Regions from separate parts of the Sphingobium herbicidovorans genome, predicted to be linked through region 1. Evidence: riboswitches for the same ligand, from Rfam matches in the RefSeq annotation. Region 1 holds a riboswitch; the other holds the start of a gene.
What was found. Region 1 has a riboswitch for cobalamin ahead of B6S01_RS10905 (TonB-dependent receptor plug domain-containing protein). Riboswitches for the same ligand answer to the same signal wherever they lie in the genome.

Region 1 (4,407 bases):
TGGCGCAAGTACCGCTTGAGCAGATGATCGCCGCCAGGCCCGACTGGCTTATCGTCGAAAGCGGAAGCGAGAAGGTCGTCGATCAGGGGACGGAGATGCTGCATCATCCCGTCCTGCGGTCGATCCCACGCATCCGCCTGCCGCAAGCATGGACGGTGTGCGGCGGGCCTGCCTATGTGAAGGCGGTGCGCGGCATCGTGGTGCAGCTGAATGCAGCCAAGGCTGGGGCGCAGGTCAACGCTGCGCCCAGACGCTGAGGGGCAAAGGCTCACGCCCGCCCCTCTCGCCAGCCCTTAGAAACGGACACGAACGCCGCCATAGGCCGAACGCCCATAAGTGTTATAGCCATAAACGGTCGCGTATTCCTCATCGAACAGATTGTCGATGCGGCCATAGATTTCGAGACTGCCGGTGATGGGCAGGGATGCGCGGACGCCCATCAGCGCATAGCCATCAAGCGACTGCGTATTGGCGGCGTCGTTGAAGCTGTCGCCTACCATCGTAAGGGTCGCTCCGGCTGACAGGCCAAAGGACCATATGTAATCGGCCGAAACACTGACGGCGTCCTTGGCGCGGCGGGGCAGCAGCTTTCCTTCGTTGATGCCGCCTTCTGAGCGATCCACCGCGTCGATATAACTATATGCCGCGGTGACGGTAAGCGCATCGACCGGCTTCAGCGTCACGGCCGCCTCAACACCCTTGGCGCGGGTGCGGGTGAGATTGATATATTGCCCGAATGGCGGAATGACGCCGTCGAAATAGATTTGGTCACGCGTATCACGGCGGAACGCAGTGATGGAAAACAGCGCGCGCCCGCCGTCCAGGCTCTGGTCAAAGCCGATATCATAGCTCTTCGACCTTTCGGGCTGCAAAGCGGGGTTGCCGTTGAAGCCATCGTAAAGCTGGTAGAGCGAGGGTGCCTTGAAACCTTCGCCGTAGCTGGAGCGGATATTGGTCGCGCCGCCATTGGGGGTGTAGTTGGCGTTCGCGCCGAAGGTGGTCGCACCACCAAACTGGCTATGGTCATCATGACGCACGCCGCCGGTCAGCGAGAGACCGGTAAAGGGCTTCACGACGGCAAGAGCAAAGACGCTGTCGATGTTCGCCTTCGCGCCGCCCGATCCAAAGCCGTAAAAATCGTAATCCGGGCTCTCATGCTCATAGCCGAACACCAGCTTCGCCTGATCGACGGGTTGGTAGACGCCTTCATATTCGAAACGCAGATTGGTGCCCGAATAGCCATAGTCGCCGAAGGACGAGAAATAGTCACGGTCGTTGCGGAACCAGGTGACTGCCGCCCTCTGCGTCAGCTTGCCCTCGAACAGGGTAAGGTTGATGCCAGCATAGCCGATATACTGGTTCAGCTTGCTGCTGTCCGTGGACTCCATCGGCTCGGCAAAGAAGATGTCGGTGTCGAGGTCGGCATGAATATAATAGCCACGCAGGTCGAGGCTCAGATTATCGGCCAAGCTCAACTTCAGTTTGGCGTGGGCGGCAATATTCTCGTAGCCGTCCTTTTCCGTGCCGCCCTGCGCAGCCGAAATGCCATCGGTGCGGAACCATGCGGCCCCCGCGCTGCCCGCCACAATGCCGCTGCTGCCCGAAACGTCCGCCTTTGCATTCACCGTATCGGCATAGCCGTAATCCACCGATGCGGACCCGCCAAAGCCATCGCCCGGTTCTCCGGTCATGATGTTGATGACGCCGCCGATCGCCTGGCTGCCATAGACGACCGAGTTGGAACCGCGCAGTATCTCGATCCGCCGGATATTGCCCGTCAGCAAATTGCCGAAATCATAAGCGTCGCCAATGCCGCTGGGATCGTTGATCTTGACGCCATCCAACAACACCAGCGTCTGCGTCGTTTCAGCGCCCCGGATTGAAATGCCGGTCACACCGCCAACAGCATCGGCGCGATTGAAGCGCACGCCCGGCGTGGTGGCGATCAGGTCGGCCACGCTGACATTTTGACGCGTCTCGATGGTCTGCGCATCAATGACGGAGACGGCCTGACCAACTTCATCGCGCGGCTGCTCAATGCCAAGCGCGGTGACCACGATGCTGTCCGACTGTTCCGCGAGTGCGGGCGTCGCAGCCAGCAGCGCCACAAGCGATATTCCGATTTTCAACATTATATTGTCTTCCCTGAGCGTCACGCGACTTCAGGCAGGAGCATCCGCGCAAACGGTCGGCATGCGGGAAGGACAGACGCCAGCGTCCCGCCCCGCGCACCGATGCGGCCCCCGCCGCTGCGTCGCTCAGACGGAAAACACCGTGCCTGGGCCGATCCCTGGACCCAAGGCAAGAGCGACCATGCGCCGGCAGGTCTCCTGGCTCGCGGGTCAAGGCAGCGATGCACAAGCCTTCCCGGGCTGGCCGCCCAGTGGCTGGTCCCTTCGCCTTCCCCTTTCGAAAGCGCAGGTCCCCCGTGCATCGCGCTCGCCGCTTACAGTTGCAGGGACAGCCGCGGAGTTGGATGGGCAAGCCATCCGCACCGCATTCCCTTTCAAGCCCAAATGGGCACCGGCGCGATCTTCTTCATGTCAACGGTTGCCCGCTCACGCGGCGCGCCATAGTGGAAAGACAGGGTTCTGCCAAGGAGTGGTTGGATGCGATTGCTGGGCGCAGTGCTGGCGGGAGGGCGATCGAGCCGTTTCGGGAGCGATAAGGCGACGGCCCTGTTGCCGGACGGGCGCACGCTGCTGGACCATGCCGTGACGGCGATAACGCCGCATGTGGAAGCTGTCGTGGTCTGCGGGCGGGAGGTCCAAGGCATGACATGCCTTACCGACCGGCCAGCACCAGACATGGGTCCATTGGGCGGGCTGAACGCGGCGCTGCATCATGCGGCTGAGCAGGGATTTAACGCGGTGCTGACAACCGGGTGTGACATGCCGGTCTATCCGTCCGCGCTGGCTGACGCGCTGGTCGGCGACCGCGCGGCTGTGCTCAAGGGTCAACAGCTGGCAGGCTTCTGGCCTGCATCCCTCGCAGTCGAAATGGACGCGCATCTGGCGGAGGACAACAACCGGTCCATATATGGCTGGCTGAACCGCATCGGTGCGCGCATTGTCGATCGGCCGGACATCGTGCTGCCCAATATCAACTGGCCGGACGATCTGGACAGGCTGCGCAATGTCTGAGCCTGTCGATACCCCACACCTTCCTTCCAACTAAGGCAGGCGCATCGACAGGCTCAGGGCAAAATCGTGGAGGGCAACTTCAGACCTGAAGGGCGACGCTCACGGCAGTCTCCACAGGCATGGCCGTGCCCGCCACGGCTTCACCGATCAGAAGCAGCGTCGGGTCCTCATCGCTGATGGTGGCCACCAGAAAGGCAAGCGCGGAAAGCCTGCCCCGGATGAGGCGTTCGGTGGGCAGCGAGACGTTGACCGCAACCATCACCGGCGTTTCCGGGTCGCGGCCAGCAGCGATCAATTGCCGGCTGATCTCTCCGGCGGCGGCGCGGCCCATATAGATGCCCAGAGTGCCGCCGGGACGCGCCAGCGCCTCCCAGTCGAGTTTGAGCGGCTCGCCTACCTTCAGATGCGCCGTCACCAGCGTCAGCCCGCGCGCGACGCCCCGCAGGGTGAGCGAGGCGCTGCCGCTCGCAGCGGCGGCGCTGGCGGTCGTGATCCCCGGACAGATGCGAAAACGAACGCCGTCCGCGGCCAAATGCTCCATCTCCTCGGCCGAGCGGCCAAAGATCGATGGATCGCCGCCTTTCAGGCGCACGACACGCTTCCCAGCCTTCGCCGCGGCGAGCAGCAGATCGTTGATGCTTTCCTGCGCCTTGCTGTGGCGGCCAGAACGCTTGCCGACGCTGACACGCTCGACGCCAGCAGGGATAAGGTCGAGCACGCCGGCACCGACGAGCGCATCGTAGAAAATGATGTCGGCGGCCGCGATCAGCTTTTCGGCCTTGCGGGTGAGCAGATCGGGATCGCCGGGGCCTGCGCCGACGAGCCAGACTTCACCGGGGGCGATCAGTTCATTCGGCTGCATGGAGAGTCTCCTGCGGGATTTGGGCAAGGATGTTGGCGAGTGCGGGGCGACAGGACCCGCAATTGGTCCCTGCGCCGATCGCCTTGCCGATGGCGGGCACATCGACCAGGCTCTGCTCGCGGATGGCGGTCATGATCTGGTTAAGGCCGATATCGAAACAGACGCAGATCGTCGCGCCCTTGTCCGGTTGGTTCCCCGGGCCGCGCGCCGCGAGCACCGAACCGCCCACGCCCTCGGCCTCCAGTTGCCGGATCAGCCAGTCGCGCGAGGGCAGCAGGCCGGTGCGCGTCACGAACAGCACGCCGCACAGCTTGCCCTCGCTGATGGTCGCGATCCGGCGGGTGCCACGGGATGCGTCCATCGCCTCGACCCGGTCGCCCTTGGGCAGGAAAGCCTCCAGCC
Region 2 (4,407 bases), on a different replicon from region 1:
TCAGCACGATCAGCATGATCCGCAGCTCGGTCGGCCCCGCCGCAAGATAGGACAGTTTGAATTCGCCAAGCACGCGGGCGGACAGAAAGGCATGGATCGACAGCAACAGATAGCCCGCAAGCGCGATCATCGCGACATCCATGGTGACGAAGGGGCTAAGGCCGATACCCGCCAATATCAGCAGCGTAGCCAGCCCGTCGCAGCTATGGTCGATGAAATATCCATAGGACGGTCGTTCGATCCGCCGGTAACGCGCCAGGCTGCCGTCCATCGAGTCCCCGAACCACTGCACGACATAGCCCAAAATGGCGAGCACCAGCCAGGGATAGGCCAGATTGCTTCCCACATAGCCAAGGAAGATCATGACAGCGCCAACCATGCCCAATGTCGTCAGCTTGTCGGGCGTGACCCATCCGGGCATGCGGGCGCACAGCCAGTTGAGAAGGCGGCGTTCCTTCGCAGCCAGCCAGTTTTCTTGGATGCGATCAAGCGGTTTGGGCGATTGGGGCAAGACTGTCATAATCTCTCAACAAAACTGCGAAATATGGGGGCAGGAGGCAGCGGCGCGAAAGGCTCCTGACCTGAAGAACAGGGTTCTGCGGGGGCCTTGTCATCCATCTGTTGCACCCCCTCCCTTGATCACGGGAGCACATAAGTCTCTCTGTCGAGTTGCGCGAACCGGGAACTCGATCAGCCCCTCTATCAGCATGATGGCAGCGGGAACAGGCGTTTTCGGCTGTTGGGCGCAGCCTCTGCAAGACCGCGACAGCCCACGACCGCGCCGGTCAGGCCCTGACCGCGCCATTTGCCCCCGCCGCTGCAAATCCTGACCCTACAATAGCACGGCCAGCGCCTGTGCAATAGCCGCATGCCCGGCGCGGGTGGGATGCCATGGCGCGCCCTGCTTCAGGTCATAATGCGGATTCATGCCGTGGCTCCATGGCTCGGCGGAGCAGGCCGTGTGATCGCGGGATGATTTGTCGGCTGGCAGGACAGTGGCTCCGTTTGCGCGCGCCACTCGCGCCGTGACAGCCGCCAGCCGCTCGCCCAGCGCACGATATTCCTTTGCCTCTGCCCCGGACAGGACGGCAGCATCGCACAGGGTCGGCGGGACCAGCGTCACATATTGGACGAAGATGAGCCTGGCCTTCGGCGCGCGGGCGGCGACCTGTCGGCTGATAGTAGTGAGATTCTGTTCCAGCTTGCGCCAGTCATCTTCGTCTGTCGCGGGTTTCGGAATGCAGGAACCACTGCCGAAAGACGCCCCCGCACGGCAACTTGCGCCCATCAAGCCCATGGCATAGCCCACGTCGTTGCCGCCGATCGTAATCGTAACCAGGCGCGTATCCGGGGTGACGGCTTCGATCTGGGCGGGCAGTTTGGACCATGGGTCAAGAACGTTGGCCGTCACCGCGCCGCCGCATGAAACATCCGTCAGCACCAGTTGCAGGCGTTGGGCCAGCAGGGAGGCGTAATTATTCACCGTGCGCCCACAGCGGGCAGGCGATCCGGGTTGCAGGGCGCCGATGCCCGCACCGGCGGCAAATGAACTGCCCATCGCGACATATCCGGCGCCCGCCCAATCCGCCGACCCCTTGTCCTGCCCCGTGGTCGCGCAGCCCGCGAGGCCCAGCGATACGATGGTGACCAGCATATGAGCAAAGCCCGTCCGCACTTTCCCGCCTTCTTTGGAAATCGTTAAAGTCAGCCACCATACGGGCCGCAAGGGCTTTGTCTATTGGCATCGACCCGGACATCGGGGAAAGGCCCCGACCATCTCCTTCCCCTCCCCGGCCACTTGCAGTGTCATGCCGTCCGCTGTAACGGGGCGACCGTCCGGGAAACCGGACACAGATCGCGCCGGTGTCCCGAAAGGGGCTTAATAGGGAACGCGGTGAGGGTAGCTGACGCCGCCCGAATCCGGGGCTGTCCCTGCAACTGTAAGCGGTGAGCGCGATGTACATGCGCGGCGGGCACAGCGCCCATGCCGCCAGCCACTGGGCCGGACGCTAAATCCTGCGAGGCTTGGGAAGGCCGTGCATCGATGCGATGACCCGTGAGCCAGGAGACCTGCCGGCGTCTGGTCGCTCTTGCTTTGGTCCAGGGGATGGCCGGGGCACGGTGAATTCCGTCTGAGCGACGAACGGGCGGCAGGGGCCGCAACGCCGGACAGCAAGGCGGTCGCGTTCGCGCGCCCATTGTCCGGCGGCGCGACCGTTCGGTACGTTTGCCGATACGGTGTCCTGACGTTCGTAACTTGAAGCTCATGCCGACGACCGAGATGGCGGCGGCATTTAAGATCGGGGAACGAAATTTGCACCACATGACATTATCCGCTCGCCGCCTGCTGCCTGCTGGCGCGTCGATCCTCGCGCTGGCGCTGGCCATGCCGGTTCAGGCAGCCGATGAAGCGCCCGCCGACGCCGAAAGCATCGTCGTCACCGCGCAAAAGGCTGGCGTTCTGCAACTCGCCCAGCCTGCCGAAGCATCCAGCCGCCTGGGCCTTACCCCCATGCAGACGCCCGCGAGCGTGGACGTCATCACAAAGGAGATGATCCGCAGCCTGGGCGACCGCACGGTCGTCGCGGCGGCTTCGCGCGCGCCCGGCATCATCAACAACACATCGGCCTTCGGCTTCTCGCTCAGCTCTCGCGGCTTCACCGGCTATACCTCGGTGATGCAGCTCTATGACGGGATGCGCGTCTACACCACGACGACGCAGACCTTCCCGGCCGATCCGTGGATGGCCGAGCGGGTGGAGGTGCTGCGCGGCGCGGCGTCGGTCCTCTATGGCGAAGGCGGGATAGGCGGCGCGATCAACGTCGTGCGCAAGCGGCCGAACACCGAACGGATGGAAGGCGAAGTCCGCCTGAGCGGCGGATCGTTCGACACCTATGCCGCCGCCGGGGGCGTGGGCGGGCCGATCAGTGACCAGCTCTCCTACCGGATCGACGCGAGCTACAACCGCTCCGGCGGCTGGATGGACCGGGGCCGTTCGCGCAGCCTGGCCCTCTCGGCGGCGCTCCGTTATCAACCGGCCGACAATCTGGCGCTGACGCTGTCCCACGACCGCGCCGATACCGACCCGACCATCTGGTACGGCACGCCGCTGCGCGATGGAAAGCTGGTGCGCGAGATTGCCCGCAAGAACTACAATATCGCCGACCGCAGCCTGCGCTTCGACGACGCATGGACGCAGGCGAAGATCGAATGGAAGCCGTCGGACGAGCTGACGATCACGAACGTCACTTATTATCTGACCGGGTTCAAGCATTGGCGTAACGCGGAAAGCTATGCCTGGACGGGGGACCAGATCCGGCGTTCCAGCTATCTGGAGATTTTCTACGATACCAAACAGGTGGGCAACCGGACCAACGCCGTCTATCAGCATAAGCTGTTCGGCCTCGATCACCGGTTCAGCCTTGGCGGCGAATATAATGTCGGCAGGCTGGAACGCGCCGACAGTTCGCCCAACAGCCAGTCCGACCTGATCGACCCCTATGACTATCAGCCCGGCGTCTTTCTGGATGGCGCATTCGGCACGCGCTATAAATATCATACCGATGTCGAGCAGTTCGCCCTTTTCGGCGAAAGCCGCCTGTCCTTCACCGACAGCCTGTCGCTGGTAACCGGCCTGCGCCACGATCGCCCGTTGACCAAACGTCATGACGCGCTCGATCCGACGATGGACTATCGCGCAACCTATCCCAGCACCAGCTGGCGCGCGGGGCTGGTCTATCAGCCGGTCGAAAGCCTGTCCCTTTATGCCCAGTATTCCGCTGCCGCCGACCCGGTCACGGCATTGCTGACGGCGTCGCTGGCGCAGACCGATTTCGACCTGTCGACCGGAAAGCAGTGGGAAGCAGGCGTCAAGACGACCTTCCTTGGCGGCAGGGGCGAATTCACCCTGTCGGGCTACCGGATCGTGAAGAAAAAGATCCTGACCCGGTCGGCCAATGATCCCACCCTGTCCGTCCAGGTGGGCCAGCAATCCTCCCATGGCGTGGAGGCGTCGTTCGGCCTTGCCCTAACGAAACAGCTCAGCATCCTTGCCAACGGCACGATCCTGAAGGCGAAATATGACGATTTTACCGAACTGGTCGGGACTGACCTTCTCAGCCGGGACGGCAACACGCCCATCGGCGTGGCGGAAAAGGCGGCCAACCTCTGGCTGTCCTGGGGACCGATCGATCCGCTGCACTTCGACGCCGGACTGCGCCATGTCGGCGAACGCTATTCCGATGCCGCGAACAGGCGGCGGATCCCAGCCTACACGCTGGTCGATGCGTCGGCCCGGTATGACATCGGAAAAAAGACCAGCCTGACGCTTAACCTGCGCAATCTGTTCGACAAGCTCTATGTCCAGAACAGCTATTCCACTTCGCAATGGGTGCTGGGCGAACCGCG

Region 2: it holds a riboswitch for cobalamin, as region 1 does, so the genes downstream of both, B6S01_RS15990 (TonB-dependent receptor) here and B6S01_RS10905 (TonB-dependent receptor plug domain-containing protein) in region 1, are expected to answer to the same signal.

Annotation. Positions count from the first base shown of each region.
Region 1 is NZ_CP020538.1:2,237,190-2,241,596, reverse strand. It holds gene B6S01_RS10910 (ABC transporter substrate-binding protein) at 1-257, shown strand, start outside; gene B6S01_RS10905 (TonB-dependent receptor plug domain-containing protein) at 294-2,132, opposite strand; cobalamin riboswitch at 2,304-2,543, opposite strand; gene mobA (molybdenum cofactor guanylyltransferase) at 2,610-3,143, shown strand; gene cobA (uroporphyrinogen-III C-methyltransferase) at 3,223-4,005, opposite strand; gene B6S01_RS10890 (nitrate reductase) at 3,992-4,407, opposite strand, start outside.
Region 2 is NZ_CP020539.1:287,177-291,583, reverse strand. It holds gene B6S01_RS16000 (CDP-alcohol phosphatidyltransferase family protein) at 1-520, opposite strand, end outside; gene B6S01_RS15995 (SGNH/GDSL hydrolase family protein) at 833-1,654, opposite strand; cobalamin riboswitch at 1,845-2,092, shown strand; gene B6S01_RS15990 (TonB-dependent receptor) at 2,324-4,407, shown strand, end outside.